Regions from separate parts of the Micromonospora cynarisoli genome, predicted to be linked through region 3. Evidence: riboswitches for the same ligand, from Rfam matches in the RefSeq annotation. Region 3 holds a riboswitch; each other region holds the start of a gene.
What was found. A riboswitch is a leader RNA that binds a small molecule or an ion and turns the genes downstream of it on or off. The one in region 3 is predicted to bind cobalamin.

Region 1: another riboswitch for cobalamin. It lies ahead of bluB (5,6-dimethylbenzimidazole synthase); the one in region 3 lies ahead of Q2K16_RS00965 (acyl-CoA thioesterase).
Region 2: another riboswitch for cobalamin. It lies ahead of cobN (cobaltochelatase subunit CobN); the one in region 3 lies ahead of Q2K16_RS00965 (acyl-CoA thioesterase).
Region 4: another riboswitch for cobalamin. It lies ahead of Q2K16_RS08040 (ribonucleoside-diphosphate reductase subunit alpha); the one in region 3 lies ahead of Q2K16_RS00965 (acyl-CoA thioesterase).

What each region holds. Positions count from the first base shown of each region.
Region 1 covers NZ_CP130426.1:2,118,280-2,126,032, reverse strand. The annotation lists gene Q2K16_RS08685 (helix-turn-helix transcriptional regulator) at 53-892, shown strand; gene Q2K16_RS08680 (class I SAM-dependent methyltransferase) at 1,080-1,877, opposite strand; gene Q2K16_RS08675 (LLM class flavin-dependent oxidoreductase) at 2,004-3,038, opposite strand; gene Q2K16_RS08670 (TetR/AcrR family transcriptional regulator) at 3,257-3,829, opposite strand; gene Q2K16_RS08665 (SDR family oxidoreductase) at 3,914-4,795, shown strand; cobalamin riboswitch at 5,260-5,457, shown strand; gene bluB (5,6-dimethylbenzimidazole synthase) at 5,495-6,139, shown strand; gene Q2K16_RS08655 (hypothetical protein) at 6,596-7,753, shown strand, end outside.
Region 2 covers NZ_CP130426.1:1,423,269-1,431,021, reverse strand. The annotation lists gene Q2K16_RS06010 (Gfo/Idh/MocA family protein) at 1-189, shown strand, start outside; gene Q2K16_RS06005 (dihydrodipicolinate synthase family protein) at 186-1,337, shown strand; gene Q2K16_RS06000 (sugar phosphate isomerase/epimerase family protein) at 1,409-2,206, shown strand; gene Q2K16_RS05995 (MFS transporter) at 2,581-3,822, shown strand; gene Q2K16_RS05990 (hypothetical protein) at 4,018-4,353, shown strand; cobalamin riboswitch at 4,569-4,698, shown strand; gene cobN (cobaltochelatase subunit CobN) at 5,006-7,753, shown strand, end outside.
Region 3 covers NZ_CP130426.1:261,167-268,919, forward strand. The annotation lists gene Q2K16_RS00925 (3-hydroxyacyl-CoA dehydrogenase family protein) at 23-916, shown strand; gene Q2K16_RS00930 (acyl carrier protein) at 913-1,215, shown strand; gene Q2K16_RS00935 (HAD-IIIC family phosphatase) at 1,208-2,419, shown strand; gene Q2K16_RS00940 (hypothetical protein) at 2,487-2,957, opposite strand; gene Q2K16_RS00945 (RNA polymerase sigma factor) at 2,954-3,514, opposite strand; gene Q2K16_RS00950 (superoxide dismutase) at 3,680-4,294, shown strand; gene Q2K16_RS00955 (superoxide dismutase) at 4,300-4,569, shown strand; gene Q2K16_RS00960 (LysE family translocator) at 4,671-5,297, opposite strand; gene Q2K16_RS00965 (acyl-CoA thioesterase) at 5,301-5,813, opposite strand; cobalamin riboswitch at 5,930-6,149, opposite strand; gene Q2K16_RS00970 (ECF transporter S component) at 6,161-7,216, opposite strand; gene Q2K16_RS00975 (ABC transporter ATP-binding protein) at 7,213-7,753, opposite strand, start outside.
Region 4 covers NZ_CP130426.1:1,927,775-1,935,527, forward strand. The annotation lists gene Q2K16_RS08025 (hypothetical protein) at 1-176, opposite strand, end outside; gene Q2K16_RS08030 (oxidoreductase) at 232-1,134, opposite strand; gene Q2K16_RS08035 (helix-turn-helix transcriptional regulator) at 1,262-2,149, shown strand; cobalamin riboswitch at 2,177-2,391, shown strand; gene Q2K16_RS08040 (ribonucleoside-diphosphate reductase subunit alpha) at 2,512-4,887, shown strand; gene Q2K16_RS08045 (ribonucleotide-diphosphate reductase subunit beta) at 4,941-5,918, shown strand; gene Q2K16_RS08050 (ABC-F family ATP-binding cassette domain-containing protein) at 5,982-7,613, opposite strand.

The sequences.
Region 1 (7,753 bases), 1.9 Mb from region 3:
CTACGTCCTCCCCTGGCCGGTAGAAACATGGCGGTACCCGGAGGGAGGCGTCGTGATCGATCGCAGTGGGCTGGCGGAGTTCCTCCGTAACCGGCGTGAGGCCCTGCAACCGGAGGACGTCGGACTGCCCCGTGGGCAGCGCCGCCGGACGAACGGGCTACGCCGCGAGGAGGTCGCCGGGTTGTGCCACATGTCGACCGACTACTACTCCCGGCTGGAGCGGGAACGCGGCCCGCAACCGTCGCAGCGGATGCTCGCCTCGATCGCCCAGGGCCTGCACCTGTCGATCGACGAGCGCGACCACCTGTTCCGCCTCGCCGGCCACCAACCGCCCCCCAGGGGCACCTCCAACGACCACATCAGTCCCGGTCTGCTGCGGGTGCTGGACCGGCTGGACGACACCCCCGCCGAGATCGTCACCGAGCTGGGCGAGACCCTGCGGCAGTCCCCGATGGGCGTCGCGCTCACCGGTGACACCACCCGCTACACCGGGCCGGCCCGCAGCGCGGGCTACCGGTGGTTCACCGACCCCGCCGTCCGTCGCTTCTACGCGCCCACCGAGCACGCCTTCCTGACCCGCATGTACGTCTCCGGGCTACGTCAGCTGGTCACCCTCCGGGGCCCGGAGTCGCGGGCGGCGTACCTGGCCGGACTGCTGCTGGCCGCCAGCGAGGAGTTCCGCCGGGTGTGGGACGACCACGAGATCGGGGTACGTCCGCACGGGGTCAAGCACTTCGTCCACCCTGAGGTCGGCGCGCTGGAGTTGAACTGCCAGCGGCTGGTCGACCCGGACCAGGCCCACTCGCTGATGGTCTACACCGCCGTTCCCGGCAGCGAGAGCTACGAGAAGCTCCAGATGCTGTCCGTCATCGGTGCCCAGCCGCTCCGCTGAGGCGCCTCCCGCCGGCCCCGCTCTCGCCGCTGTGGTTGAAGGCCCTGGCCACACCGGCGGCGGCATCCGCCAGCGGGGCCAGGTGCCCGTGGTCGCCGTACTCGGCGGCGGTGTCGAGCATGGCCAGCAGGTGCTGGCTGAGCGGCCGGTACTCCGGCCAGCATGCCGGCCGGTCGTAGCGCAGGTGTCAGGACACCCGGTGGGCGAGGGTGAGTTGCGTGAGGTACCGCTTGGTGACGACACCCTCGTGCGCACGGTCGATGAGGCCACCGATGCAGGCCAGCAGGCGGTCGCGGTCGGGCTGCGGAAGCGAGCGGGTGCCGGAGTAGGTCATCAGCAGGTCCAGGTAGGTTGCGGTGGTGTACGACTGCTCCCACTCGTACCGGAGGAACTCGACCGGACCGAAACGTCCGGACTGGTCGATCTCCGCCGAGTCGCGAGGATGGTCGGCGGCCGGCGTGAGGCGTAGGCCCGGCGGCGTTCTCGGGTCGAACCGCTCGTAGCAGCCCTGCACGTCGACGAAGAACCGTTCGGTGCCGCCCGCCACATGCTCGGTGTGGATGACGGCCAGGGTGCCGCCCGGCCGCAGCACGTCCGCCGCCCTGCCCACCCGGATGTCCGGGTCGATCCAGTGGAACGCGGTAGCCGCGAGGACCAGGTCGAACGGCGTCACCGGGGCCACCCACTCCTCGAACGCGGCCACCTCGACCGTGACGTTCGGGAGGCCACGCAGATTGTGGACCGCGACGGCCGCCATCTCCGCGCTCAGCTCGACGGCGTGGACGGCGTAACCGCGTTCCGCGAGCACCCGCGTGGCCTGGCCGGTGCCGCTGCCGATCTCCAGCACCCGCGCGCCGGCGTCGAGGCCGGCGATTCGCGCCAGATCGTCGAACAGCCGGTCCGGATAGCCGGGCCGGGCGCGGTCGTAGCGGGCGGCGTCCTGCCCGAAGACGGTACGGAGAGTCTCCCGGTCGGTGTCGCTCACGAACACAGACTACGGCTGACCGGAGGCAGTCCACCCTGTTCCGTGGGCCGCGCGGGGAGAATCCGGACCAGAGACCTGCGACGCAGGCCGGGCAGTGGGCTCCCTGCTCAACCTGGCCGGCCCGCGTCAGCGGCTGGGGTGCCACCCGAGCGCGGGGCCGAGCCGGGTCGCCATGTCGGTGAGGATCTGCGCGTAGTCGGCAGGCGTGAAGGTGAAGGGCAGGGCGAACGCAACCTCGTCGACCTCGCGGAACGCGACGTTGTCGAGCAGTCGTTCGGCGATCAGCTCCGACGGGCCGACGAGGTCGGGGGCGAACATCATCCGGGCCGGACCCTGGGGTGACGCGGTTCGGGGCGTGCGTTGCCGGGCGTACTCCTCGTAGCGGGCACGTTGGGTCGGGGTGGCGGTGTCGGTGGGGATGACGACGAGTCCCTGTGAGACACGAGCCCGTCCGCCGTCGGGGTGGTGGGCGCGGAACGTCCGGATGTGTGAGAGCTGGATCTCGGTGAAGTCGGTGGACTCCTCGGCCTTGACCACGCTGCTGGTGAGCAGGTTCATGCCCTGCTCGCCGGCCCAGCGGGCGGAGTGGAGGCTGCCGGCGCCGTACCACATCCGGGCGGCCAGGCCGGGGGAGTGCGGTTGCACCCGGCGGGAGAACTGTTCGAAACCCTCGAAGCCCTCGACGTCGCTGGCCGGCTCACCGCGAACGAGGTCGAGCAGCCGTCGTACCCGCGTGTAGCTGAAGTCCTCCGCCTCGGCGGTGTCCGGGTAGAGCGATCGGCGGACCCGGTCGTAGTGCATCGGTGGGCCGACGCTCACCCCGGGGTTCAGGCGCTCGCCGGAGAGGATGTCGACCGTGGCCAGGTCCTCGGCCAGCCGCAGCGGGTTCTCCCAGCCGAGCGGGATGACCGCGGTGCCGAGCTCGATGTGCCGGGTCCGCTGTGAGGCCGCCGCCAGGACGGCGATCGGTGAGGAGATGCCGTACTGGAGGTGGCGGTGGCGTACCCAGGTGCTGTCGAAGCCGAGTTGCTCGCCCAACTCGATGAGCTGGAGTGTCGCCTCGTGGCCGGTGCGGGGGTCGGCCTCGTCGAACAGGCCGATGGTCAGGAAGCCGAGCTTTCGCAGCGGTGCCGACTGCTTCGACGCGGGTGTTCCACTCACCGTTAGCCTCCAAGGATGCCCACCCAGGGACCTGAAACCCTACCTGGTCGGTAGGGAAATCGATCGTATGCTGCCTGGTCGGCCCACCTCCCGCCGGGTCGCCGACCTTGTGCGGTCCGCAGGAAGGCCGGTGCTGCTGCTCATGGCTGGCCGGTTCGGCGGGCCGGCCGGTGCCCGACGCGCAGGGCCGGAGACCGGCCCGAGATCCGCACGCCGGCTCAGCCGAGTGTCGCGGTCACCGCGCGCAGCTCGCTCAGGGCGGCCAGCGTGTAGCGGGCCAGCCCGTGGTCGGCGTCGGTGTCGGCCCACTCGGCGTAGCCCCGCTTGAACGCGAGCAAGCCCAGCTCCCCGGCCAGTGCCGCGGCCGCGTCGGGGACACCGCGGGCGGTCAGGGCGGCGGTCATCGCGGCGGCCATGCTCACGCTCTTGAGGGCGTCGCGCTCCTGCAGTTCGGTGCTCGCCGCGACTGCCGCTTTGAGTCGGGGTCCGATCTCGCGGTTGAGCGGGCCCATCGCGTCGGACGCCCGCTGCAGGCCGGCCGCGACCGCCTCAAGCGGGGTAGCGTCGGCCGGCGCCTCGGTGATGCCCTCCGCCAGCAGCCGGCTCAGCGTCTCCTGCCCGGCTGCCAGCAGCTCGCGCTTGTCGGGGAAGTGCCGGAAGAACGTGCTCTTGGTGACGCCGGCCCGCTCGGCGATCTGCGCGACCGTGGTGGCGTCGTAGCCCCGCTCGGCGAACAGGTCGACGGCGGCGACGATCAGCCGCTCGCGTGCTCCCGGTTCCCAACGTGCCATGTCGTCCATCATAAGTGATGGGACTCTTGTCCCGTCACGTGCTACGGTGACGGGACAAGAGTCCCATCACTTTCGGGAGCGTCCATGCAGGTCTTCATCACCGGCGGCACCGGGCTGATCGGTTCGGCGGTCGTCGCCGAACTGCTCGCACACGGGCACCGGGTGCTCGCGCTCACCCGCTCCGACACCTCGGCCAAGGCTGCCGAGGCAGCCGGCGCCGAGACGCTCCGGGGCGGCCTGGCCGACCTCGACGTCGTGCGAGCCGGCGCGGCCCGCTCCGACGGCGTGATCCACCTCGCCTTCAGCAATGACTTCAGCAGCCCCGAGGCGGTGGCCGCGGCGGTCGCCGAGGAGACCGCGGCGCTCACCGCTCTGGGCGAGGAACTGATCGGCAGTGACCGTCCGCTCGTGACGGTTTCCGGCACGCCCTGGGTGGCCGGCCGGCTCTCGACCGAGGACGACCCGCTGCCGCTCGAGGGCCCGGTCGGGGGCCGCGGGCGTACCGTAAATTCGATCTTGGCGTTGGCCTCTCAGGGTGTCCGCAGCTCATCGATCCGGCTGCCCCGCACGGTGCACAACCACGGCGAGGGCGGCTTCGCCGGGCTGCTCACCCAGCTTGCCCGGCAGTCGGGCGTCTCCGGCTACCCGGGCGACGGCACCCAGCGCTGGCCGGCCGTGCACGCGGTCGACGCCGCCGTGCTGTTCCGGCTCGCCCTGGAGAACGCGCCGGCCGGCACCGCCTGGCACGCGGTGGACGACGAGGGCGACGCGGTGCGGGATATCGCCGAGGTCATCGGGCGGCGGCTCGGCCTGCCGGTGCAGCAGATGCCCGAGGAGACGTTCGGCCCGCTTGGCGAAATCTTCGCCGCCGATCAGCCGTCGTCGAGCGCACACACCCGGGCGACCCTCGGCTGGACGCCGACCCACCCGAAGCTGCTCACCGACCTGGAGAACCTCCAGCCCTGACCGGTTGCCTTCCGAACGTCGCGAGGACGCTGGTGGAACCGGCTGCCCACAGTGTGTCGTGACCGCCGTTGATCCTCAGGTGGGCGGAGCCGGATGAGCGAGGGTCCGCCACCCGCGACGCCGACGTCGGCTGCTCCTGGCCGTGCCGGTGCGGTGCTGACCACTCGCCTGGTCGCCTGTCAGAGCTTGTCAGAGGCGTCGTGGGGGCGTTCGTGCTCTGGGGGCTGTTGGAGATGAGCCGGGTCAGGTCGGCGGTTCTGCTCGGCACGGCTGCGACGTGGCCGACGTTCCTGCTCGTGGCGGCGGCCATCCTTGTCCCCGGGTGGTGAGGGGTGTCGCCGGCGGGGTGGTGATGGTCAGATGACCGGGGCGAGGGGTGAGCAGGCTACAGGCGTGGGCCTTGGCGTTCAACGCCCCGCGCAAGAAGACAGCGACCAGGCCCGGCGACGCGGGTTAGCATCGGCGGCGGCATGATCGTGCGAGGTGCCCCGCGGTGCGGGGAGAATCGGGAAGCCGGTGTGAATCCGGCACGGGCCCGCCGCGGTGACCGGGGAGCGACCGTCCAGGCGCGAGGAGCGCAGCCACTGGCCGTACGGCTGGGAAGGCGGACGGGTCGGCGTTGATCCGGGAGTCCGAAGACCGGCCTCGCGTCGACCGCCCATCCGTCGAGGGTGGGCCGAGCGCAGCGGGAGCCTGCCTGTGGAACTCTACGACGCCATCCACCGCCGCCGGGACGTCCGGGCCCAGTTCACCGGGGAGCCGGTGCCTGCCGACACCCTGCACCGGATCCTCGACGCCGCGCACGCCGCGCCCAGCGTCGGCCACTCCCAGCCGTGGGACTTCGTCCTGGTGCGGGACCCTGCCGTCCGCCGCCGGTTCCACCGGCACGTGCAGACCGAGCGGGCCACGTTCGCCGCCACCCTGGACGGTGCGGCGGCCGAACGGTTCGCGCGCATCAAGATCGACGGGGTGCTGGAGTCGACGCTGTCGATCGTCGTCACGTACGACCCGCAGCGCGGGGGCCCAGCGGTGCTCGGGCGGCACGCCATCGCCGACGCCGGCCTCTACTCGGTCTGCCTGGCCATCCAGAACCTGTGGCTCGCCGCCACAGTCGAGGGGCTGGGCGTCGGATGGGTCTCCTTCTACCGGGAGTCGTTCCTGGCCGAACTGCTGGGTGTGCCGGCCGGCATCCGGCCGGTGGCCTGGCTCTGCGTCGGGCCGGTCACCCACCTGGAGGCCGTACCCGACCTGGAACGGCACGGCTGGCGACGACGCCGGCCCCTCGCCGAGGCGGTGCACCACGACCGGTGGCTACGACGGGTGACCGACCAACCGAACAGCTAATTCGGGTACGTCGATGCAACGGTCAGGGCGGGCAGGTATGGGTTTGTATGGGGTTCCCCCGTACGGCCCGACGGCGCGCGACGCTCGTCGGCGAGGCCCGCCCCGAGGACGGGCGCCGAGCTATTCCACCTGCGGTGGGAGGGAACGATGATGAGATTGCTACCGCGAGAACGCCGGTCACCGTCCGGGCTGGTGGGCATCGCGATCGCGGCGGTCCTGCTGGGGATGGGGGTGCATGCCAGCGGGGAGGAGAGGCCACCGGCGGCCCAGGGGGATCTTCAGGGCTGGCATGCGAGGATGGTGAGGGTGCCGCGACCGTCGGCGCAGGGCTGTTTCACCGCAACGTATCCCGAGCTGGTGTGGCAGGAGACCGGGTGTGTGGCCCCGCCGTCGGCCCCGATGGCCCCGAACCTCGAACAGGCTCCACGGCGGGACGTCGGTGGCGGGATCGGGATCGTGACGGGAAGACCGGCGGGTGCCGGTCCGATCACCCGCGCGTCCGGCAGTTTCGAGAAGGTGAACCAGCAGAACCTGAGCGTGACCAGCGTCCCGACCGACGGGCCGACCATGCCGGGCAGCTACTCGTTTCAGCTCAACACCAACCACCTCAGGGTCCAGGAGTGCAACGGCTCACCGACCGCCGGCCTGTGCCGGGGCTGGAAGCAGTTCGTGTTCGCCAACGACGGCACCAGGGGCGGCAATCCCAATCCGGATCCCAGTCCCAGCCGCCTCTACGTCGAGTACTGGCTGCTGCACTACAACCCGGACCCGGGCCAGCCGTGCCCACCGGGGTGGACCGAGGCCCCGGACGACTCCGAAACTCACTGCTCGCGCAAGACCGAGGCGATCCAGCTTCCCTACCTGCCGATCCAGAGCATGGCGAGGCCGGCGCTGCGACTGGACGGCGCGGTCACGAAGACGGCCGATGGGCAGGAGACCGACACCGTCACCTTCAACGACGGGTCGGGACGGATCTACTCGTCCACGGGGGCGGGCATCCTCCACCTTTCACCAGCGGATCCCCAGGAACCCGCCTCGGAGTGGACGCAGGTCGAGTTCAACGTGTTCGGCTACGGCCACGGCTCCACGGCGAGGTTCAATCCCGAGGCGAGCTTCAACGTCCGGACGACCGTCGAGGACGGCAGCCCGGTCAAGCCCGACTGTCAGAACTTCGGCTTCAGCAGTGAGCGGAACAACCTCAACTTCGGCCCCCCGGGTCCGGTCCCGTCGAGCCCGGCGCCGGCCGTCGTCATCAACGAGTCGGTCCAGGGGCCGGCGGCGGCGTCGGCCTGCCGCATCGCCGCGGTCGTCGGCGACACCCACCAGTACACGTTCGGTGGCCTGTTCTACGACTTCCAGGCCACGGGCGACTTCGTCGAGGCCCAGGCCGGTTCGACGTTCGAGGTGCAGACCCGCAAGGCGTCCGGTGGCGCGACCTGGCCCAACACCTCGGTCAACCGGTCGGTCGCGCTGAGGATGGGCAACGCGAGGCTGGCGCTGTGCGACGGGACGCGGCTGGTGGTGAACGGCACCACCACCAGTCTGCCGACCGGCGGGTCACTGCTGCTGCCCAACGGGGTGGCGATCGACCGCGTCAACAACGTGTACACGTTC
Region 2 (7,753 bases), 1.2 Mb from region 3:
GTGCCCGACAACGAGGAGTTCGACAACGGCTTCAAGGTGCAGTGGGAGGCGTTCCTGCGGCACGTCGTCACCGGCTCCCCGTTCGGCTGGGACTTCCTGGCCGGCGCACGCGGCGTGCAACTCGCCGAGCTGGGGCTGCGCTCGGCCCGGGAGGGCCGCCGGGTCGAGGTGCCGGAGCTGTCCCGGTGACGGCCGTCGTCCGGCTGCCCGACGGCGGCACCCACCGGCTACGCGGGGGCGCGGGCCACGGACGCCCCGCCGGCCCGTCGACCACCCGGACGGCGTACGCGGCGGCGCACGTCGTCGCCGACCCGCGCGCGGAGAACGTCCCGGGCGCCCCGGCCGCCGTCGACTGGGACCGCACCCTCGCCTTCCGGCGGCACCTCTGGTCGTACGGGCTGGGGGTGGCCGAGGCGATGGACACCGCCCAGCGCGGTGCGGGCCTGGACTATCCGGCCACCCGGGAGCTGATCCGGCGCAGCGCCGCCGAGGCAGGTGCGGTCGGCGGCCGGATCGTCGCCGGGGTCGCCACCGACCAGCTCCCACCCGGGCCGGCAACGGTGATCGAGGTGACCCGGGCGTACGCCGAGCAGCTCGCCGACGTCGCCGCCGCCGGCGCCCGCCCGGTGCTGATGTGCAGCCGGCACCTGGCCGCCGCCGCCACCGGCCCCGACGACTACCTGCGGGTGTACGACGACCTGCTCACCGCCGCCGACCAGCCGGTGGTGCTGCACTGGCTCGGCGACATGTTCGACCCGGCGCTGACCGGCTACTGGGGCTCGACCGACCTCGACGAGGCCACCGAGACGGTGCTGCACCTGGTCAAACAGCACCAGGGCAGGGTCGACGGGATCAAGGTGTCCCTGCTCGACGCCGACCGGGAGGTCGCGTTGCGCCGCCGCCTGCCCGCCGGGGTGCGCCTCTACACCGGTGACGACTTCCACTACCCGGAGCTGATCCGGGGCGACGAGCAGGGCCACTCCGACGCCCTGCTCGGCGTCTTCGCGGCCATCGCGCCGGCCGCCGCCGCCGCGCTCGCCGCCCTCGACGCCGGTGACCTGGACCGCTACGACGCGGTGTTCGCCCCGACCCTGCCGCTGGCCCGGCACCTGTTCGCCGCGCCGACCTGGTTCTACAAGACCGGCATCGTGTTCCTGGCCTGGCTGGCCGGGCACCAGGAGCACTTCACCATGCTGGCCGGGCAGCAGTCCGGCCGGTCCCCGGCGCACCTGGCCCGGCTGCTCGTCCTCGCCGACGCCGCCGGGCTGCTGCCCGACGCCGACCTGGCCGCCGCGCGGGCCCGGGCCTACTTCACCGTGGCCGGGGTGGCCCAGTGACCGCCCCCACGCCGTCCGGTGCCGGCCCGAGACCGCCCGACGAGGCGGCCCGGGTGGTGGCGACGCCGGGGCTGGAACGGTTCTCGTTCAACCAGGCCACCGCCCAGCACTGGCCGCTGGAGGCGGCCGTCGCCGGCTGCGCGGCGGCCGGGGTGCCCGGCATCGGCCTGTGGCGGGAACCCGTCCAGGAGTACGGGCCCGACCGGGCCGCCAAGCTGGTCCGCGCCGCCGGGCTGACCGTCACCTCACTGTGCCGGGGCGGGTTCTTCACCACCCCCGACTGGTGGGACGAGAACCGGCGGGCCATCGAGGAGGCGGCCACCCTCGGCACCCGGGAGCTGGTGCTGGTCTCCGGTGGACTCCCACCGGGCAGCCGTGACGTCGACGGGGCCCGCCGGCAGGTCGCCGACGCCGTCGCCGCGCTCGTCGACGAGGCCACGGCAGCCGGGGTACGCCTCGCCATCGAACCGCTGCACCCGATGTTCAGCGCCGACCGGTGCGTCGTCGCCACCCTCGGCCAGGCCCTCGACATCGCCGAACGGTTCGACCCCGCCGTGGTCGGCGTGGTGGTGGACACCTACCACGTCTGGTGGGACGACACGGTGTACGCGCAGATCGCCCGGGCCGGCGGGAGGATCGCCGCGTTCCAGGCGGCGGACTGGGTGACCCCGCTGCCGGAGGGGGTGCTGCTCGGTCGGGCGCTGCCCGGCGAGGGCTGTGTGGAGCTGCGCCGGCTGCGCGAGGCGGTCGACGCCGCCGGGTACTCCGGGCCGGTCGAGGTCGAGGTGTTCCAGGCGGCGCTCTGGTCCCGCCCCGGCCCGGACATCCTCACCGCCACCATCGACGCCTACCTGGCCCACGTGTCCTGAGCGGACCGTGAGCGGGGACTGCTGCGGGATCCGGGCGGCCCGTCGTCGCGGGGGCCCGGTCGACCGCCGGGGTAGCGGGAGGGCAGGCACCCCAGCGGTGGACAGGCATACCGGTCGGTGGCACATCGCGCCCCACCGCAGGCCGGTGGCGGTGGGGAGGAGCCAGGGCTGGGCGAGCAGCAGGCTGGCCTCGCCGACCGGTGCCGCGCCATCGTCGTCCGGCCGTGCCGCTGCGGTAAGGAGCACATTGCGCTTGTGGCCGTGACGAAAGCGGTGTGAGATCAAGCGGTGGGACGTCGGGGTCGGCCGGGACACACCGGGCCGGGGGAACGGCCACACGGGAAAGTGACGCCACAGGAAGAGGACCGCGCGCCGTGAACACCGCGACCGAGAACCGAACCGTCCCGCCCGGTGTGGTACGGGCCGCCCGCAACGGTGTCGCGGTGGTCTTCGCCCTCAACGGCCTCGCCGTGGCCACCTGGTTCTCCCGGATCCCGGCGGTCCGCGACGCGCTCGGGCTCAGCGCCGGCCGGCTCGGACTGCTGCTACTGGCCATGTCCGGGGGCGCGGTGCTGGCGCTGACCACCGCCGGCCTGGTGACCCAGCGGCTCGGGCCGGCCCGCACCGTCGCCACCTCGACCGTGCTGGTGGCGGTCGGGCTGGTCGGGGTGGGTGTCGCCGCACCGCTCGGCTCGCTGCCCGGCGTCGCGGTCGGCCTGTTCGCCCTCGGCTACGGCTCCGGCACCTGCGACGTGGGGATGAACGTCGAGGGCGCGGCGGTGGAGAAACGGCTCGGCCGCACCATCCTGCCCCGCTTCCACGCCGCCTGGAGCCTCGGCTCGGTGGCCGGCGCCGGGCTCGGCGCGGGCGCGGCCCGGCTCGGCGTGCCGATCACCGTGCACCTGGCGGTGCTGGCGGCGGTGGTGCTCGGCGGCACCCTGCTGGGGGCGCGCAACTTCCTGCCCACCCCGGCCGCCTCGACCGCCGACGGCGCCGCGTCGACCCGCCGGGGTGGCCTGCTCGCGGCCTGGCGGGAGCCGCGCACCCTGCTCATCGGCGCGCTGGTGCTGGTCATGGCGTTCACCGAGGGCAGCGCCAACGACTGGCTGGCGGTCGCCTTCGTCGACGGCTACGGGGTCAGCGAGGCCGCCGGGGCCGCCGCCTTCGGGGTCTTCGTCGCCGGTATGACCATCGGCCGGACCGCCGGCACCGTGGCCATCGACCGTTGGGGCCGGGTGCCGGTGCTGATCGGCACGATCCTGCTGGCCGCCGCCGGCTCCCTGCTGGCGGTGCTGGCCGGCTCCGGGCCGCTCGCCGTCGTCGGCGTGGTCCTCTGGGGGCTCGGCGCGTCGCTCGGCTTCCCGGTCGGGATGAGCGCCGCCGCCGACGACGAGGAACGCGCCCCCGCCCGGGTCAGCGTCGTCGCGGTGCTCGGCTACACGTCGTTCCTGGCCAGCCCGCCGCTGCTCGGCCTGCTCGGCGACCACATCGGCATCCTGCACGCCCTGCTGGTGGTGCCGGTGCTGCTGATCCCCACCCTGGCGCTGGTGCCGGCGACCCGTCCGCCGGCCGGCACCGGCCCGCAGCACTCCGCCGGTCCGGTACCGGAAAACTGACAGGCGTCGGCCCCGCCGGTATCGGGTGCGCGGCCGTTCCCCGGTGCCGCCGCCGCGTTCTACGTCCCACCCCCGACGAACCGGCCGCCCTCGACCGGCGGTGAACGGGCCGCTCAGCCGGCTGTCACCGGGCTCGCAGCGCCCACCCAGGTGGGGGTGCTCCACTGGAGGGACGCCGAGGAGAGGAACGGGCAGATGGGCTGGTTCAGCCGGCGGCCCCGGGCCGACGAGGGCATCCCGACCAAGCTCGACCGGGAGGCCACCCGGGACGACCTGACCGCGTTGGCGGACTTCGTGGCCGCCCACCGGGGGGTGGAGTTCTATCTCGAACCCGAGACGACCGCCACCGACACCACGGTGGTGGCGATCGCGCACGACGGGGAGTGGATCCGCCGCCGCACCGGCTCCCCCCGTACGGCGGCGAAACTGGCCCACCGGCACGCGGTGCCCCTCTACGAGGCGGCGAAGACCGGATACCCGGAGCGGATGCGGGCCTGGAACCGGGCCCACCCCGAGCGTCGCCTCCGCTGACCCCTCAGCCCGACAGCGTCCGGGAGAGGTGTCCCGACCACCGGGCAACGGGCCGTCCGGACCAGCTCCGCGCCGGCCGGTGGGCGGACGCGGACCCTCTCGGGCGGGTGGCCGGCGGCCTCGCCACGGGGGTCGATCGGTGCCGTCGTGGGGCCGTTGGCCGCCGTTGACCTCGGGGTGAGGAGTGTGGCAGCATTCGCGGCCTGACGGCAGTGAAGGAAGTCGGTGCGACTCCGACGCGGTCCCGCCACTGTCACCGGGGAGCGATCCCCCCTCGTGGGTCACGACCGTGCGTGCACGGTTGGAAGGCCGGGGGTGAGCGTCGATCCGGGAGCCAGGATACTTCGGCCGTCGGAGAACCCCAGGGCGTGGACACCCGAGGAGGACCCCGATGACGCGCAGCGTCACTGCCGACCCGATGACGGTCGGTGATTCCCGCATCGCCGTCGAGCCCGCGCCGCCGCGTGCCCCCACCCCCTCCGCCGTCCCCGGCCGTCGTCGGGGCGGTCGGCCTGCCACGTACCGCTGACGGACGGTCCGGGTGCCCCGCCGTCGGCGGGGCGCGTCGTACCTCCGCCGCTGACCGACGTCCCTCCCGCCCCGCTCGGCCCGGCCCCGTCGTCGAGCCGGACGTCACTCTCCGGAGCTGAACGTGCGCATCCTGCTGCTGTCGACCGCCGACACCGATCTGCTCGCCGCCCGCGCCAGCGCCGCCGACTACCGCCTCGCCAACCCCACCCGGGTCGACGTGGCCGCCGTGCCGGCCCTGCTCGACGGGGTCGACCTGGCCGTCGTACGGCTGCTCGGCGGGCGGCAGGCGTGGCCGGACGGCCTCGCGGCGGTGCTCGGCTCCGGGGTCCCCACGATCGTGCTCGGCGGCGAGGCGGTGCCCGACGCGGAGCTGATGGCGGCCTCCACGGTGGCCTCCGGGGTGGCCACCGAAGCGCTGTCCTACCTGGTCGAAGGGGGTGCGGAGAACCTCGCCCAGCTCGCCCGGTTCCTGTCCGACACGGTCCTGCTCACCGGTGAGGGCTTCGACCCGCCCACCCCCACCCCGCCGTACGGCATCCTCGACCACCGCCGCCCGACCACCACGGTCGACCAGGCGGACCCGGCGGCCGGGCGGCAGGACGGCGGGCGGCCCACGGTGGGGATCGTGTTCTACCGGGCGCACGCGCTGGCCGGCAACACCGGTTTCGTGCAGACCCTGGCCGACGCGGTCGACGCGGCCGGCGGCGAGCCGCTGCCGATCTTCTGCGGCTCGCTGCGCGGGCTCACCCCCGGCAACGGGCCGCTGGACCTCTTCGCCCGCTGCGACGCGCTCGTCGTCACCGTCCTCGCCGCCGGGGGGACGGTCGCCGCCGACGCCTCCGGCGGGGGAGACGAGGACGCCTGGGACGTCGGCGCGCTCGCCGCCCTCGACGTGCCGGTGATCCAGGCGCTCTGCCTGACCAGCACCCGGGAGCAGTGGGCGGCAAGCGACGCCGGGCTGTCCCCGCTGGACGCGGCCATGCAGGTGGCCATCCCCGAGTTCGACGGCCGGATCGTCACCGTGCCGTTCTCGTTCAAACGGATCGACGCCGACGGGCTGTCGGTCTACGCCGCCGACGCCGAGCGGGCCGCCCGGGTCGCCGGGATCGCCGTCCGGCAGGCCCGGCTGCGGCACCTGCCCAACTCCGGCAAGCGGGTGGCGATCGTGCTCAGCTCCTACCCGACGAAGCACTCCCGGGTCGGCAACGCCGTCGGCCTGGACACCCCCGCCTCGGCGGTCCGCCTGCTCGCCGCCCTCGCCGCCGACGGATACCACCTCGGCGACGCGCCACCGCCCACCGACGGGGACGCGCTGATCCACGCGCTGATCGCCGCCGGGGGCCACGACGTCGAGTGGCTCACCCCGGAACAGTTGGCCGCCGCCGAGGCCCGGGTGCCGGGGGAGACCTACCGGCGTTGGTTCGACCAGGTGCCGGTCGACCTGCGGGACCGGATGCGGGAACACTGGGGTGAGCCACCCGGCCAGCTCTACACCGACGACGGGGACATCGTCCTGGCCGGGCTGCGGTTCGGCAACGTCACCCTGCTGATCCAGCCGCCGCGCGGCTTCGGCGAGAACCCGATCGCCATCTACCACGACCCCGACCTGCCGCCCAGCCACCACTACCTCGCCGCGTACCGGTGGCTGGCCGCGCCGGTCGGCGACGGCGGCTTCGGCGCCGACGCGGTGGTGCACCTCGGCAAGCACGGCACCCTGGAATGGCTGCCCGGCAAGGGCCTCGGCCTGGCCGCCGACTGTGCCCCCGACGCCGTCCTCGGTGACCTGCCGCTGGTCTACCCGTTCATCGTCAACGACCCCGGCGAGGGCACCCAGGCCAAGCGGCGGGCGCACGCCGTGGTGGTCGACCACCTGGTGCCCCCGATGGCCCGCGCCGAGACCTACGGCGAACTGGCGAAACTCGAACAACTGCTGGACGAGTACGCCACCGTGCAGGCCCTCGACCCGGCGAAGGTGCCGGTGGTCCGGGGGCAGATCTGGGAGCTGGTGCGCGCCGCCGAACTCCACCACGACCTGCACACCGAGGCGATGCCCGCCGCCGACGACTTCGACGACTTCGTGCTGCACCTCGACGGCTACCTGTGCGAGGTCAAGGACGTGCAGATCCGCGACGGGCTGCACGTCCTGGCCGGGGTGCCCACCGGTGAGGCCCGGGTCAACCTCGTCCTGGCCGTGCTGCGCGCCCCGCAGGTGTGGGGCGGCAGCCGCGCCCTGCCCGGCCTGCGGCAGGCCCTCGCCGCCGGCTACGGCCTCGACGAGCAGGCGCTGCTCGCCGAGCCCGGGGCGCGGGCGGCGGTGCCGGCGGCGCTGACCGACGTCGTCGACGGGCCGGCGGTCACCGCCGCCGACGCGGTGGACCTGATCGAGGCGCTGGCCCGACGGCTCGTCCTCGGCATGGAGACCCTCGGCTGGGAGCCCGACCGCGCCGACGCGGTGGTCACGGAGGTGACCGGCCGGTCCTGCCCCGACGCGGCCGAGGTGCTGCGGTTCGCCGCCCGCGAGGTGGTGCCCCGGCTGGACCGCACCACCGACGAGATCACCAACACCCTCGGCGCGCTCGCCGGCCGGTTCGTGCCGCCCGGACCGTCCGGGTCGCCCACCCGGGGGCTGGTCAACGTGCTGCCCACCGGCCGAAACTTCTACTCCGTCGACCCGAAGGCGATTCCCAGCCGCAACGCCTGGGACGTCGGGGTGGCGCTGGCCGACTCGCTGCTCGCCCGCTATCTCGCCGACACCGGGGAGTACCCGCGTTCGGTCGGGCTGACCGTGTGGGGCACCAGCGCCATGCGTACCCAGGGCGACGACATCGCCGAGGTGCTGGCCCTGCTCGGCTGCCGGCCGGTGTGGGAC
Region 3 (7,753 bases):
CGGGCAACGAAGGGAGACCCTGGTGACGGGGCAGAACACAACGCCGGACACCGCGCAACGACTGGCGGTGCTCGGCGCGGGCGTGATGGGGACGGGCATCGCCGCGCTGGCGACCGGGCACGGCATCGCCGTGTCGATGATCGACGTCGACCCGCACCGGCTGGCCGAGGCCACCGCCCGCGTCGACCGGCACGTCCGGACCGCCCGGCTGATGGGAGCCCTACCGCAGGACCTCCGACCCGGCCCGCTCGACGTCGGACCGTCCCTCACGGACGTCCCGACCGGGCGGACCGGCACCCTCACCGCCGTGGTCGAGGCGGTCACCGAGGACCCGAACGCCAAGGCGAAGGTCCTCGCGGACATCTCCGCCCTGGTGGCACCCGGCACCCCGGTGGTGTCCAACACCTCATCCATCCCCATCGACGAACTGGCCCGGTCGGTGGCACGACCCGAGGACCTGATCGGCAGCCACTTCATGAACCCGCCCTACCTGATCCGCACCGTCGAAGTGATCCGGGGCCCACGCACCGGCCCGCACACCCTGGACGCGTTACGCCTGCTGCTCGCCGCCCTGGGCCGCGAGCCGGTGGTGGTCGAGGACGCCCCCGGCTTCGTCACCAGCCGCATCCTGCACCCCATGATCAACACTGCGGTCCGGGTGGTGGCCGCCGGCACGGCCAGCGTCGAATCCGTCGACACCCTCCTGCAGGGATGTCTGGGACATCCGACCGGTCCGCTGCGCACCGCCGACCTCATCGGCCTGGACAACCTGGTCGACTCCCTGTGGGTGCTGCACGAACGAACCGGCGACGAGAACTGCCGCCCCTGCGAGCTGCTGCTGGCCAAGGTCCGGGCCGGACACCTCGGCCGCAAGAGCGGGCAGGGGTTCTACCACTACGAGGGAGACCTGCGATGACTGTGCCATCCGACCAGGAAGTGTCGGACACCGGCAACCCTGCCGACACCCTCGCACCGGAGCTGGCACGCTTCCTGACGGCGCGTACCGGACGGTCCTGGCCACCGGACACGGACCTCTTCGCCACCGGCGGGCTGTCGTCCCTGTTCGCGATGGAACTGGTGGTGCACCTGGAACAGACGTACGGGGTCACCGTGCGCGGCGCCGACCTCCGGCTGGACAACTTCCGGACGCTGCGCCGAATGGTCGCCCTGGTCGACCGGCTCCGCACCGGCGAATCCGGAGACCACGGTGCCTGACCCCACCGCCGCGCCCGCCCGGGCCGCCACGCTCGTCGCCCACCCGGCCGGCGACCCGGACGGCCGACGAGCGACGACCCACGAAGGAGCCGCCGTGACCAACGAGGCCCCGCCCGCGCCACCCGTGACCGTCAAGTGCCTGGTCTGGGACCTCGACGACACCCTCTGGCAGGGCGTCCTGCTCGAAGACGAGCAGGTCGTGCTCCCCGACCCGATCCGGGCGGTGATCACCGGCCTCGACGCCCGGGGCATCCTCCAGTCGGTGTGCAGCCGCAACGACCACGAACCGGCCTGGGCCCGACTGTGCGCGCTCGGCGTCGCCGAGTACTTCGTGGCACCGCAGATCGGGTGGGGACGCAAGTCCGACGCCGTGCGGCGCATCGCCGACCAGCTCGGCTTCGCACTCGGCACCATCGCCTTCATCGACGACCAGCCCACCGAACGGGCCGAGGTCTCCTACCACCTTCCGCAGGTGCGCTGCTACGACGCCGGCACGGCCACCACCCTGCTCGACCGCCCCGAGTTCACCCCGACATCGGTGACGGTCGACGCCCGCCGCCGCCGGCAGATGTACCAGGCCGGTCAACGGCGGGCTGACGAGCAGGCCCGGTTCACCGGCCCCGCACAGGACTTCCTCCGCTCACTGGAACTGGCGATGCACATCCGGCGGGCCGACGCCGCGACCCTGTCCCGGGTCGAGGAGCTGACCCTGCGAACCAGCCAGATGAACGCGACAGGCGTGCACTACCCGGACCGGACGCTGCGGACCCTGATGGCCGACCCCCGCCACGAGGTTCTGGTCACGACGCTGACCGACCGGTTCGGGCCGCACGGCGCGGTCGGCGTGCTGGTCCTGGAGAAGCACCCCGAGGTGTGGCACCTGCGGCTGCTCGCCACCTCCTGCCGGGTGGTGTCCTTCGGCACCGGTACGGTCCTGCTGACCTGGCTGGTGGACCAGGCCGCCCGCGCCGGGGCACACCTGATCGCCGACTTCCGACCCAACGACCGTAACCGGATCATGGAGGTCGCCTACCGGTTCGCCGGCTTCGACGAGGAACCCTGCGCGTGCCGGGACCGCATCGCCGGCGACGTCGACCGCGCCGTCCAGCGACTACACCTGGTGGCCCGCCGGCAACCCGCGCCGTCGACGTTCCAGCTGACCGCCCCCGACCTGGCTGGCCCGGCGTCCGTCGGCGCGGGCTGACCGCCCACACCCCCGGCCCGTAAGACCCGGTCACGGCCGACGGATCGTCGAGCGTAGGGCGGACCGCTCAACCGTTCCGGCGTTCGAGCTCGTGCCAGCGGGCGAGCAGTGCCCGGCGGTAGGCCCGGGCCCGGGCGAGCAGCACGCCCGCCACGACGGTCAGGGCCACGCCGAGACCGCCGACAGCGAGAACGCCTGCGGGCCCGGCACGCATCACGGCGACCGTCACCATGCCGACCGTCATCAGGACGCTGAAGGTGACCGCGAGCCAGGCGGCGATCACCCGGTCGACAGCGAACAGCGGGCGGCGGGCCAACGCCCAGCCCGCGAACCCGGCCCACGCCATCCCGACACCGATCATCGCGAGGAACGCGATCCTGGTCCGTAGCGGCAACTCGCCGGGTTCGGTGGCCAGCAGCAGGCCGATGGTCACGGCCGCCGCCAGGCCACCGAGCCCAGCCACGAGGAGGCCGACGCGTCGCGGCAGCGACAGCCCCCGCATGACGTCGTCAGGGCCGTACGAGGGACCCTCGGTCATCCTGAATACCCCTTCTCGATCATGTGGTCACGCAGCATCCGGCGCGCGCGGAACAACCGGGACTTCACCGTCCCCACCGGGACTGCCAGCACCTGCGCACACTCCTCCAATGCCAGGTCGTACAGATAGAACAAGATCAGCACCTCACGCTCGCAGACGGGCAACCCCGCCAGGCATTCGGTGACCTGCGCCTGGTCCAACACCGCGGCGACGTCGTCGTCCCCCGCCTGCGCACCGTCGGGCGGATCGGCCCGGCGGTACGTGTCCCGCAGGTGATCCATCACCGAACGCCGAGCGATCGTGAACAGCCACGGCGCGAACCGGTCCGGCTCCTTGAGGGCCGGCAGCGCCTTCAGCACACCGGCCCACACCTCCTGGCTCACATCGTCGGCCAGGCCGGTTCGGTCGAGCATCCGCCGCACATAGCGCCACACCGGCTCGTGCCAGTACCCGACCAGCTCGGCCAGCGACCGCCGGTCTCCCAGCTGCGCCCGCACCACGAGTAGCGCGTCGCGTCTGACCCGATCCACATCGTCTCCGCCCGGATTGCCTGCCACACCCCTACAGTCGCCCGGCAGGCCGCCGAGGTTCACGGCATCCGCCCGTCGACAGATCCGGACGTCGTCGGGCCGATGTGCTCGACACCTGATCCCACATCCCGACCGGCTTTGTTGCAAAATAGTGGCAACAGCTAAACTGCGGCAGCAAGACGGAGGACATCCATGGTCACCTACACCCTGCCCGATATGCCCTACGACTACGGCGCGCTTGAACCGGCCATGTCCGGCGAGATCCTGGAACTGCACCACAGCAAGCACCACGCGGCGTACGTCAAGGGCAGCAACGACGCCCTGGAACAGCTCGCCGAAGCCCGCGACAAGGGCGACTTCACGGCCCTGGTCGGGCTGGAGAAGACGTTCGCGTTCAACCTGTCCGGGCACGTACTGCACTCGATCTTCTGGAACAACCTCTCCCCGGACGGCGGCGACCGCCCCGACGGAGAGTTGGCGGCGGCCGTCGACGAGCACTTCGGCTCGTTCGAGGGCTTCGCCGGGCAGCTGTCGGCGGCGACCAAAAGCGTGCAGGGCTCCGGCTGGGGGATCCTCGCCTGGGAACCGCTCGGTCAACGCCTGATCGTCGAGCAGGTCTACGACCACCACGGCAACGTCGGACAGGGCTCGACGCCGCTGCTGGTCTTCGACGCCTGGGAGCACGCCTACTACCTGCAGTACCGCAACGTCCGCCCGGACTACGTCGACCGGCTGTGGGGCCTGGTCGACTGGGCCGACGTCACCGCCCGCTTCGACGCCGCCCGCGCCACGGGTCCCACGCTCTGAACCCGGTGAGCGCACCCACCCCCGCCGCGGCGGAGCTGGTCCAACGCGCCGCCGGGGTCATCGCCGCCACCCACCGCGGCGACCACGCCGGCGCCGAGGAACTCCTCGCCGCGTTCGCCGGCGAGCAGGCCCGAACCCTCGGCTTCTACCTGCTCGCCGACCTCGCGCTCGGCCTCGTCCGGGCCGGCAGCGGGCAGTCGATGGACGAACTGGTGCGGGAGCTGTCCCTACTCGTCGCGAACACCGCCGGTCAACCACCACCGGCCGCGGTCTGACAGCGGGGTCCCCGTGTCGCTCGTCGGGCACGGGGACCCCGCGCAGCGCCGGCCGGACCACGGCGGGCCGCCGATCCAGGGCCAGCCGCGCGACAGTGCCGTCAGCCGTTGGTGGCCAGGCGGACACCCAGCGCGATGAAGGCCACCGCGCAGATCCGGCTGATCCGCCGCGACCACCGACCGTCGGTCACCCGGCCGGCGAACCTGCCCGCCCCGGCACCGAGAGCGACATCGACGGCGAGCTGCACCACGATGAAGATCGCACCGAGGAGCACCAACTGCGCGGTGACGTCGCCGGTCGCCGGCCTGACGAACTGCGGCAGGAAAGCCACGCTGAACAGGATCATCTTGGGGTTGAGGAGATTGGTCACCAACCCCCGGAGGAACGCCCCGCCGCCGCCACCGTGCCGCGCCACCGTGGTGGAGGCCGTCTCCCTGCCGCCGCGCAGGGCCCGAATCCCGAGAACGATCAGATACGCCGCCCCGGCCCAACGGATCGCGGCGAACAACACCGGCGACGCGGCAACCACTGCGGCGAGACCACAGACCACCGCCGCCACATGCACCGCCTCCCCGGCCGCGACCCCGAGTGCGGCGACCGCGCCGGCCCGGGTGCCGTAGCGGGCAGCGTTGGCCAGGACGAACATCATGTCCGGCCCGGGAGTGACCATCAGGACGGCGATGGCGGCAAGGTAGGCGGCCACGGTGGCCGCGGACAGCCCGAGCACCACTCAGCCCTCCTCGGCGCCGTCGAGCAACGCCCGCCGAAGAGCAAGCCGATGCTCCCGCCGGATCTGCGCCTCCCGGTAACGACGCCGGTCACCGTCGGTCTCCGGCAACAACGGCGGCACGGCGCGCGGCTGACCGTCATCGTCGACGGCGACCATCACCAGATGGGCGGTGGCCACGTCCACCGGCGGCACCGCCCGGTCCCAACGGTCCGCGCTGACCTTGACGGCGACCTCCATCGAACTACGGCCGGCCCAGGTGATCCGGGCATCGACGTGCACGACGTCGCCGACCCGTACGGCCCGCAGGAAGGCGGTCTCGTCGATGGCGGCGGTGACCGCCGGACCGTCCGAATGCCGGGCGGCGACCACCCCGGCGACGGAGTCGATGAGGTTGAGTATCCGACCGCCGTGGACGGTGCCCATCAGGTTGGTGTGGTGCTGGTCCATGATCTGCGACAGGGTCAGCCGCGACGCCGACGGGGGCCGGCCGGAGGGTGTGGCGCTCTCGTGCATGGTTCATCCGTCCTCGGGAAGCACACCGACCGACCAGCCGGCGCGCACGTCGAGGACACGCCGCAGCGCATCACCCGCCCGACCCGCCCGCGAGGTCGACGGCAGCGCACCCACCTCGTGGATGCGCAGCGCGGGCAGGTCTTCGGACTCGCGGGCGCGACCCGGACACGCCGGATCCCCTACTGGCCGTCGCTTCCCGGGCCGTGCGGGCCCAGTGCTGATGACGGCGGTCGTTCCCACTCACCGCTGCGGGGCAGTCCCGGATTCCCACCGGGTTCCCTCTTACGACGCCCGAACGTGACACCATCCGGGCGAACCAGCGCCAGGAACAGCCTATCCGCGACCGGTCAGTCCACCAGCCGCTCCGGGGCCTGATGTGACCCACCTCCCTGGCCACCCTCCTCGGCGGTGGCGGACGGAACCGGGTCCGCGCGCACCGCGCCCCGCCCTCGCCCGGCAGGTGGGGCCACGCCGACGGCAGGACCTGTCACGTCCCGCGGTCCCACCGCCGGAGTCCCGGATCGCGGCGCAATCGCCGGTGCAGGTGCCGCAGTTGTGGACGTGACGGCACCTGTCGCCGGAATGGCTGACGACACCGGCTGCGCCGCGGGCGCGGCGAAGGCGACCGGTGCGCCGAACGCGGCCCGCCGGGCGGCCCGCCGCAACGCGGCCAGCACCGCCGGACCGGCCAGCACGACCGCCACCGCCGTCGTGATCGCCCGCCCGGTGTCCCAACCGAACGTCGAGGTGACGGCCGTGAACACCGCGAATCGGTGCAGATTGTCCAGCACCGGCGCACCAGCCACGTACGAGAGCTGAGTGTCCGCGCCAAGACTGAACGGCCAGAACCACAGATTCATCAGCAGGCCGTAGCCGTAGGCGGCGAACGCCCCGTACCCGGCCAGGACCGCCACCTCGGCCCGGCCACGCAGCCGCGCAGGGAGCAGACCAGCACCGAGACCCACCCAGGACGCGCACAACATCTGGAACGGCAACCACGGGCCGACTCCGGCGGTCAGCAGCGCGGAGGCGAACAACGACGTCGAACCCAGAAGGAAACCGAAACCCGGCCCGAAGACCCGACCGGCGAGGACAAGCAGGAAAAACACGGTCTCGATGCCCGCAGTGCCGGCACCCAGGGGACGCAGCGCGGCGTTGACGGCGGCCAACACACCGAGCATCGCCAGGGCCTTGCTGTCGATACCACCGGAGCTGAGTTCAGCCAGGACGAGCGCCACCAGCACCGGCAGCATGACGAGGAAGACCAGCGGAGCCTCACCGGTGCGGGCGGTGCTCTCGGGCTGCGCCGGAATGAAGAACGGCCAGGTGAAGGTGGCCAACGCGGCGGCGGAGGCCAACGCCAGCACCACGGCCGTGCGCGGCGCGACCCGCAGCACACTCATGCCGGTTCCCGGTCCGGGCCCAGCGCGGCGGTGACCTGCTCGACCGTCAGCCACGGCGCCGGGGCGAGCACCTTGGCCACCTGCGGAGCGAACGCCGGCGAGGCCAGCATGACCTCGGCCGTGGTGCCGTCGGCCACGATGTCCCCGTCGGCCATCACGACCACCCGGTCGGCGAGGGTCGCGACGAGCTCGACGTCGTGCGTCGCGACCACCACCGCCCGACCGGCGGCGGCCAGCCCGCGAACCAGGGCGACGAACTGCCGTTTGGCGAGATAGTCCAGACCTCGGGTCGGCTCGTCGAGCAGCACCACCGGTGGGGCTGCGGTGAGCTGCACGGCGAGCACGAGCGCCAGCCGTTGCCCCTCGGACAGGTCACGGGGGTGCCGGTCACCAGGCAGACCGGGGGCGAGCCGGTCGAGCAGGGTGCGACAGGCACCGGCCGCCGCGCCCGTCTCCCGGTCGGCCTGATGGCATTCGGCGTCCACCGTCTCCAGATAGAGCAGGTCTCCCGGGGTCTGCGGAACGAGGCCGACGTGC
Region 4 (7,753 bases), 1.7 Mb from region 3:
GCCAGGCCGTCGCCGTCGTCGAGCAGCCGGACCATCGCCGCCACCTGGTCGGCCGGGCGGACGGCCAGGTGCGCGCCGAAGCGCTGCCGCACCTCGGCCGACAGCGCCGCCTGCCGGACCGGATCGTCCTGGACCTGCCGGCCCCCGCCGCCCAGCACCCGCCCGAGCCATCCCATGTCGCCTCGTCTCCACCGCCGTCACCGACCGCAGCCATGCTAATGCGGCCGTGCGTCAGAGATAGCGGACGCCTGTCAGTTCCTCGGCCGCCGTCCACAGCCGCCGGCCGACGGCGGGGTCGGTGGCCTCCCGGCTGGCCCGCACCTCGGTGACCGGCCCCCGGGTTTGGAAGAACCGGGCCGGGCCGAAGAACTGACCGCCGTGGACCTGCGGGTCGGTGGCGGCGCGCAGTTGGGGCAGCGCACCCTGCTCGACCGGTTGGGTGGCCAGCAGGCCGAGCCGGGCGATCACCAGGCCGCGCCGGCCCTGGTGGGACCAGGCCCGGGGGGTCAGGTTGGTGCGGGTGACACCGGGATGGGCCAGCACGCTGAGCACCGGCGATCCGGTGGCGCGCAGCCGGCGGTCCAGTTCGATGCCGAAGACGGTGGTGGCGAGCTTGGACCGGCCGTACGCGCCGGCGCCCCGGTAGCCGTGCTCGCCCATCAGGTCGGTGAAGTCCAGGTGTGCGTTGCGGTGGGTGATCGAGCTGAGGCTGACCACCCGGGCCGCCCGCGCCGCAGCCAGGTTGCCCAGCAGCAGACCGGTCAGCGCGAAGTGCCCCAGCAGGTTGGTGGCGAGGTGCAGTTCGTGGCCGTCGACGCTGGTCCGGCGCGGGCCGAGCAACACCGCACCGGCGTTGTTCACCAGCAGGTCGAGCACCGGGCGGTCGGCGGCCAGCGATGCCGCGAACTCCCGTACCGAGGCGAGGGAGGCGAGGTCGAGTTCGCGTACCTCGACGTCGCCGCCGATGTGGCGGGCGGCCCGCCGGCCGGCGGCGGTGTCGCGCACGGCGAGCACGACCCGCGCCCCCCGGCGGGCCAGGGCGGTGGCGGTGACCAGGCCGAGGCCGGAGTTCGCACCGGTCACGACGGCGGTGCGGCCGTGCTGGTCGGGGATGTGGTCGGTGGTCCAGGTCATCTGCTGCTCCCTGACGGTCGGGTGGGACCGCCGACGCTAGGGGCCGGCCGGGCGGCACCGGTCGTACCCGGTTGCCTAGGTCCGGCAGACCTACCCGCGCCGGTCCGGGCCGCGCCACACTGGCGACATGACCCACCCGTACGCCCGTGAACTCGGTGACTTCCTGCGTGCCCGGCGCGGCCGGCTGCACCCCCGCGACGTCGGCCTGGAGCCGGGCGGGCGACGCCGGGTCACCGGGCTGCGCCGCGAGGAGCTGGCGCTGCTGGCCGGGTTGAGCACTGACTACTACCAGCGGATGGAGCAGGGCCGGGAGGTACGCCCGTCCGACGACGTGCTGGACGGGCTCGCCGCGGCGCTCGGCCTCGACGACGAGGAACGCCGGCACCTGTTCGCCCTGGCCCGCGCCGCCCGCCGGCCGGTGCCCGCCCGGGTCGACCACGGCCCGGAGCGGGTGCCGGAGAGCACCAGGCGGCTGCTGCGGGTGATGGACACCCCGGCGGTGGTGCTCGGCCGCCACCTGGACCTGCTCGCCTGGAACACGTGGGCGGTGGCGCTGCTCGGCGACCCGGCCGGCTACCCGCCGGACCGGCTCAACATGCTGCTGCTGATGTTCGACGAGGCGGCGACCCCGCTGCGGCGCTGCGCGGCCTGGGAGCAGCAGGCCATGGACTACATCGGCATGATGCGCGCCGCCGTCGCCACGGACCCCACCCACCCCCGGGCCACCGCCGTCGTCGGCGAGCTGAGCATCCGCAGCGCCGAGTTCCGCCGGCTGTGGTCCCGGCACGACGTGCGCGGGTCGGTCAACGGCACCAAGACCTTCCAGGTCCCCGAGGTCGGTGACATCGTCCTGGACTGGGACACCTACCCACTGCCGGGCAATCCCGGCCCGGTCATGCTCGTCTTCACCGCCGAGCCGGGCAGCGCCGACGCCGACGCGCTGCGGCTGCTGACGTCACTGCGGGCAACCGGCCGGTCGGATGAGAGTTATCCGACACGCCGACGCGACATCTAGTGTTGCCTCTCCCCCATCCACGCCATATATGGTGTGCCACGCAGCTGGTTCGACCGGGCCCCGTGGTCCGGTCGAGGCAACAGGGAACCCGGTGGAAATCCGGGACTGCCCCGCAGCGGTAAGTGGGAACGACAGCCGTCATCGAGCACTGGACCACGAGGTCCGGGAAGCGACGGCCAGTAGGCGACCGGTACCCGGTCACGCCCGCGAGTCCGAAGACCTGCCAGTGCGCCGTGCGCTGCTGCGCGCGGCGGTCGGAGGTCGCGCGGGACGACCGACGCCAGCACCCGGGCCGGCCGCCGTGCCGTGCCCGTTGGCGTTCTCCCGCGTCCGACGGCCATCGGTGACAGCGAGGAGAGGTCATGACGAACATAGCGCAGAGCCCACCGTCCGACGTCGACGGCGCGGAGCCACGCCGGCCGGCGATGCGGGTACGCAAGCGCGACGGCGACACCGAACCGGTGGACGTCAACCGGATCGTCACGGCCGTCGCCCGGTGGGCCACCGACCTGGACGAGGTCGACCCGCTGCGGGTCGCCACCAAAACGATCAGCGGCCTCTACGACGGGGCGACCACCGCCGAGCTGGACAAGCTGTCGATCCAGACGGCGGCGGAGCTGATCGGCACGGAACCGCAGTACTCCCGGCTGGCGGCCCGGCTGCTGGCCGCGTACGTGGACGAGGAGGTACGCGGGCAGGAGGTCACCTCCTTCAGCGAGTCCATCCGGTACGCCCACGGCCTCGGCCTGATCGCCGACGACACCGCCGCGTTCGTGGCCCGGCACGCCCGGCAGCTCGACGACGCCGTCGACCCGGCCGGTGACCTGCGGTTCGAGTACTTCGGGTTGCGTACGGTGGCCGACCGTTACCTGCTGCGGCACCCGCAGTCGCGGCTGGTGGTGGAGACGCCGCAGTACTGGCTGCTGCGGGTGGCCTGCGGGCTGTCCACCACACCCGACGAGGCGGTCGGGTTCTACCGGCTGATGTCGTCGCTTGCCTACCTGCCGAGTTCCCCGACGTTGTTCAACTCGGGCACCCGGCACACCCAGATGTCCTCGTGTTTCCTGGTCGACTCGCCGCGCGACGAACTGGACTCGATCTACGAGCGCTACCACCAGGTGGCGAAGCTGTCGAAGTTCTCCGGCGGCATCGGCATCTCCTGGTCGCGGGTGCGCGGCCGGGGCGCGCTGATCCGGGGCACCAACGGCCGGTCGAACGGGATCGTGCCGTTCCTGAAGACCCTCGACGCCGGGGTGGCGGCGGTCAACCAGGGCGGCCGGCGCAAGGGGGCGGCCTGCGTCTACCTGGAACCCTGGCACCCGGACATCGAGGAGTTCCTGGAACTGCGGGACAACACCGGCGAGGAGGCCCGGCGGACCCACAACCTCAACCTGGCCAACTGGATCCCCGACGAGTTCATGCGCCGGGTCGAGGCCGACGGCGAGTGGTCACTGATCGACCCGTCGGACGCCCCCGAACTGCCCGACCTGTACGGCGAGGAGTTCGACGCGGCGTACCGGGTCGCCGAGAAGAAGGCGGTCCGCACGGTCAGGGCCCGGGACCTGTACGGGCGGATGATGCGCACCCTGGCGCAGACCGGCAACGGGTGGATGACGTTCAAGGACCCGGCGAACCGGCTGTCCAACCAGACGGGCGTGCCGGGCAACACGATCCACCTGTCCAACCTGTGCACCGAGATCCTGGAGGTGAACAGCGACACCGAGACGGCGGTGTGCAACCTCGGCTCGGTCAACCTGGGCGCGCACCTCACCGACGACGGCGTCGACTGGGACAGGCTGCGCGAGACGGTCCGGACGGCGGTGGTGTTCCTGGACCGGGTGATCGACATCAACTACTACCCGGCCGAGCAGGCGGCGGCGTCGAACCCGCGCTGGCGGCCGGTCGGGCTGGGGCTGATGGGGCTTCAGGACGCGTTGTTCGCGCTGCGGCTGCCGTTCGACTCGGCCGGGGCCCGGGAGCTGTCCACCCGGGTCCAGGAGGAGATCTTCCTGACCGCCCTGGAGACGTCGACCGGTCTGGCCGAACGGTTCGGCGCGCACCCGGCGTACGCGCAGACCCGGGCGGCCCGGGGTGACCTGCACCCGGACCTGTGGGGGGTCGAACCCACCCAGACCGCGCGGTGGGCCGCGCTGCGCACCCGGATCGCGGCGCACGGCCTGCGCAATTCGCTGCTGGTGGCGATCGCCCCGACCGCCACGATCGCGTCGATCGCCGGCTGCTACGAGTGCATCGAGCCGCAGGTGTCCAACCTGTTCAAGCGCGAGACCATGTCCGGGGAGTTCCTCCAGATCAACACGTACCTGGTGCGGGAGCTGAAGGCGCGCGGGCTGTGGACGTCGGAGATCCGCGACCAGATCAAGCGGGCCGAGGGTTCGGTGCAGGGGATCGTCGACCTGCCCGCCGAGGTGCGGGAGTTGTTCCGTACCGCGTGGGAGCTGCCGCAGCGGGCGCTGATCGACCTGGCCGCCGCGCGGGCGCCGTACATCGACCAGTCGCAGTCGCTGAACCTGTTCCTCAGCGCGCCGACCATCGGCAAGCTGTCCTCGATGTACCTGCACGCCTGGAAGTCCGGGCTGAAGACCACCTACTACCTGCGGTCGCGTCCGGCGACCCGGATCCAGCAGGCCACCGTCGCCGTCGCCCCGGTCGCCGCGGCCGACGCCGAGGCGCTGGCCTGTTCCCTGGAGAACCCCGAGAGCTGCGAGGCGTGCCAGTGACCACCGTCGACGAATCCCGCACCGCCGGGCGGCAGCTGCTGCTCGACCCCGGCATGGACCTCACCCTCCGGCCGATGCGCTACCCGCACTTCTTCGACCGGTTCCGGGACGCCATCCGCAACACCTGGACGGTGGAGGAGGTCGACCTGCACTCCGACCTGGCCGACCTGGAACGGCTGTCGCCTGCCGAACGGCACCTGGTGTCCCGCCTGGTGGCGTTCTTCGCCACCGGTGACACGATCGTCGCCAACAACCTGGTGCTCAACCTCTACCAGCACGTCAACTCCCCGGAGGGCCGGCTCTACCTGTCCCGGCAGCTGTTCGAGGAAGCCGTGCACGTACAGTTCTACCTGAACCTGCTCGACACGTACGTCCCCGACGAGCAGGAACGGTTCGCCGCGTTCGCCGCCATCGAGAACATCCCGTCGATCCGGCGCAAGGCCGAGTTCTGCTTCCGCTGGATCGACTCGGTCTTCGAGCTGCGGGAGCTGCGTACCCGTGCGGACCGGCGGGCGTTCCTGCTCAACCTGATCTGTTTCGCCGCCTGCATCGAGGGGCTGTTCTTCTACGGCGCGTTCGCCTACGTCTACTTCCTGCGGTCCCGGGGTCTGCTCAACGGGTTGGCGTCGGGCACCAACTGGGTGTTCCGCGACGAGTCGATGCACATGGCGTTCGCCTTCGACGTGGTGGAGACCGCCAGGCGGGAGGAGCCGGACCTGTTCGACGCCGACCTGGAACGTCAGGTGACCGAGATGCTCGCCGAGGCCGTCGAGTGCGAGGTGCAGTTCGCCGAGGATCTGCTCGACCAGGGGGTGTCGGGGCTGTCGCTTGCGGACATGCGGGCCTACCTGGAGCACGTCGCCGACCGGCGGCTCGCCCAGCTCGGCATCGCGCCGCGCTACGGCGCGCAGAACCCGTTCGCGTTCATGGATCTGCAGGACGTGCAGGAGCTGTCGAACTTCTTCGAGCGCCGGGTGTCGGCCTACCAGGTGGGGGTCAGCGGCAGCGTCAGCTTCGACGACGACTTCTGACGCGCCCATGGTGGCCCGGTCCGGTGGGGTGTCCGACCCCCCGGACCGGGCCGCCGGGCCGGATCACGTCGTGGGTCCGGTCTCGGAGAGCCGGCCGTCGGCCAGCCGGAGCCAACGGTCCACGGCGATCCCGGCCAGGAACCGGTCGTCGTGGCTGACCACCACGAACGCCCCCCGGTACGCCAGCAGGGCGCTCTCCAACTGGGCCACGCTGACCAGGTCCAGGTTGTTGGTCGGCTCGTCGAGCAGCAGCAGGTGCGGTGCCGGCGAGGCGAACAGGAGGCAGGCCAGGGTGGCGCGCAGCAGCTCACCGCCGGAGAGCACCCCCGCCGGCAGGTGGACGCGGGCACCCCGGAACAGGAACCGGGCCAGCAGGTTCATCCGCTCCGCCTCGGTCCGCGACGGGGCGAACCCGGCGAGGTTCTCCGCGACCGTCCGGGTCGGGTCGAGCAGGTCGAGGCGCTGTGACAGGTACGCCACCCGCCCCGACGCCCGCGCGACGGTACCCGCGTCCGGCTCCTGTCGGCCACCGACCAGCCGCAGCAGCGTCGACTTGCCCGCGCCGTTGGGCCCGGTCAGGGCGATCCGCTCGGGACCCCTGACGGTCAGGTCGATCCCGTCGCCGGCGAAGACCTGCCGGCCCGCGTAGCCGGCCCGCATCCCGTGGCCGACGAAGACGGTGCGACCGGCGGGCACCGTGGTGTCGGGCAGGTCGAGGACGAGCTGGTCGTCGCGGCGGGCCGCGCCGCTCGCCTGGTCCAGCCGGGCCTGGGCGTCGGTGACCCGGGCGGTGTGCACGTCGTCGGCCCGGCCCGCCGACACCTGCGCGTCCCGCTTGAGGTTGCCGGCGACGATCCGGGGCAGCCCCGCGTCGGACAGGTTCCGGGCGGCGGTCGAGGCCCGACGGGCGGCCCGCTCGCGGGCCTGCTGGAGTTCCCGCTTCTGCCGCTTCACGTCCTGCTCGGCCTGACGCAGCTGCCGCTCGGCGACCTCCCGCTCGGCCCGTACCACCTGCTCGTGGTGGGTGAAGTTGCCGCCGTACCAGCGGATCTCGCCGTGGTCGAGGGCGGCGATGCGGTCCATCTCGTCCAGCAGCGCCCGGTCGTGGCTGACCACGAGCAGCGCGCCCGGCCAGGACCGCAGCACGGCGAGCAGTCGTGCCCGCGCCGGCCGGTCGAGGTTGTTGGTGGGCTCGTCGAGCAGCAGCACGTCGGGTCGTTTGAGCAGTTCGGCGGCGAGGCCGAGGGATACCACCTCGCCGCCGCTGAGGGTGCCGAGCCGGCGGTCCAGCGTGACCCCGGTCAGGCCGAGCCGGTCGAGGGCGACGCGGGTGCGGTCCTCGACGTCCCAGTCGTCGCCGACGGTGGTGAAGTGCTCCTCGGCGGCGTCACCGGCCTCGATGGCGTGCAGCGCGGCGACGACGCGGTCGACCCCGAGCACCTCGGCGACGGTCTGCCGCATCGCGAAGGGCAGGTGCTGCGGCAGGTAGCCCAGCACCCCCTCGACGGTGACGCTGCCCCCGGTGGGACGCAGTTCGCCGGCGATGAGCCTCAGCAGGGTGGACTTGCCGGCCCCGTTCGCCGCGACCAGGCCGGTACGGCCACCGGGAAGGGAGAACGACAGGTCCTCGACGACCGGGGTGTCATCCGGCCAGGAGAAGGACAGGTGGGAGCAGACGACGAAACTGTCGGACATGACGGACCTCGGAGACAGGTGATCCGGGCGCGCGGGCGCTGCCCGGGATGAGCAGGGCAGGACGACAGGGGCGACGCGACGGGGCGGTCATCCGCCGTCGGTCACCGCAGCCGGGTGGTCACCCGGAGATGTCGTCGTCA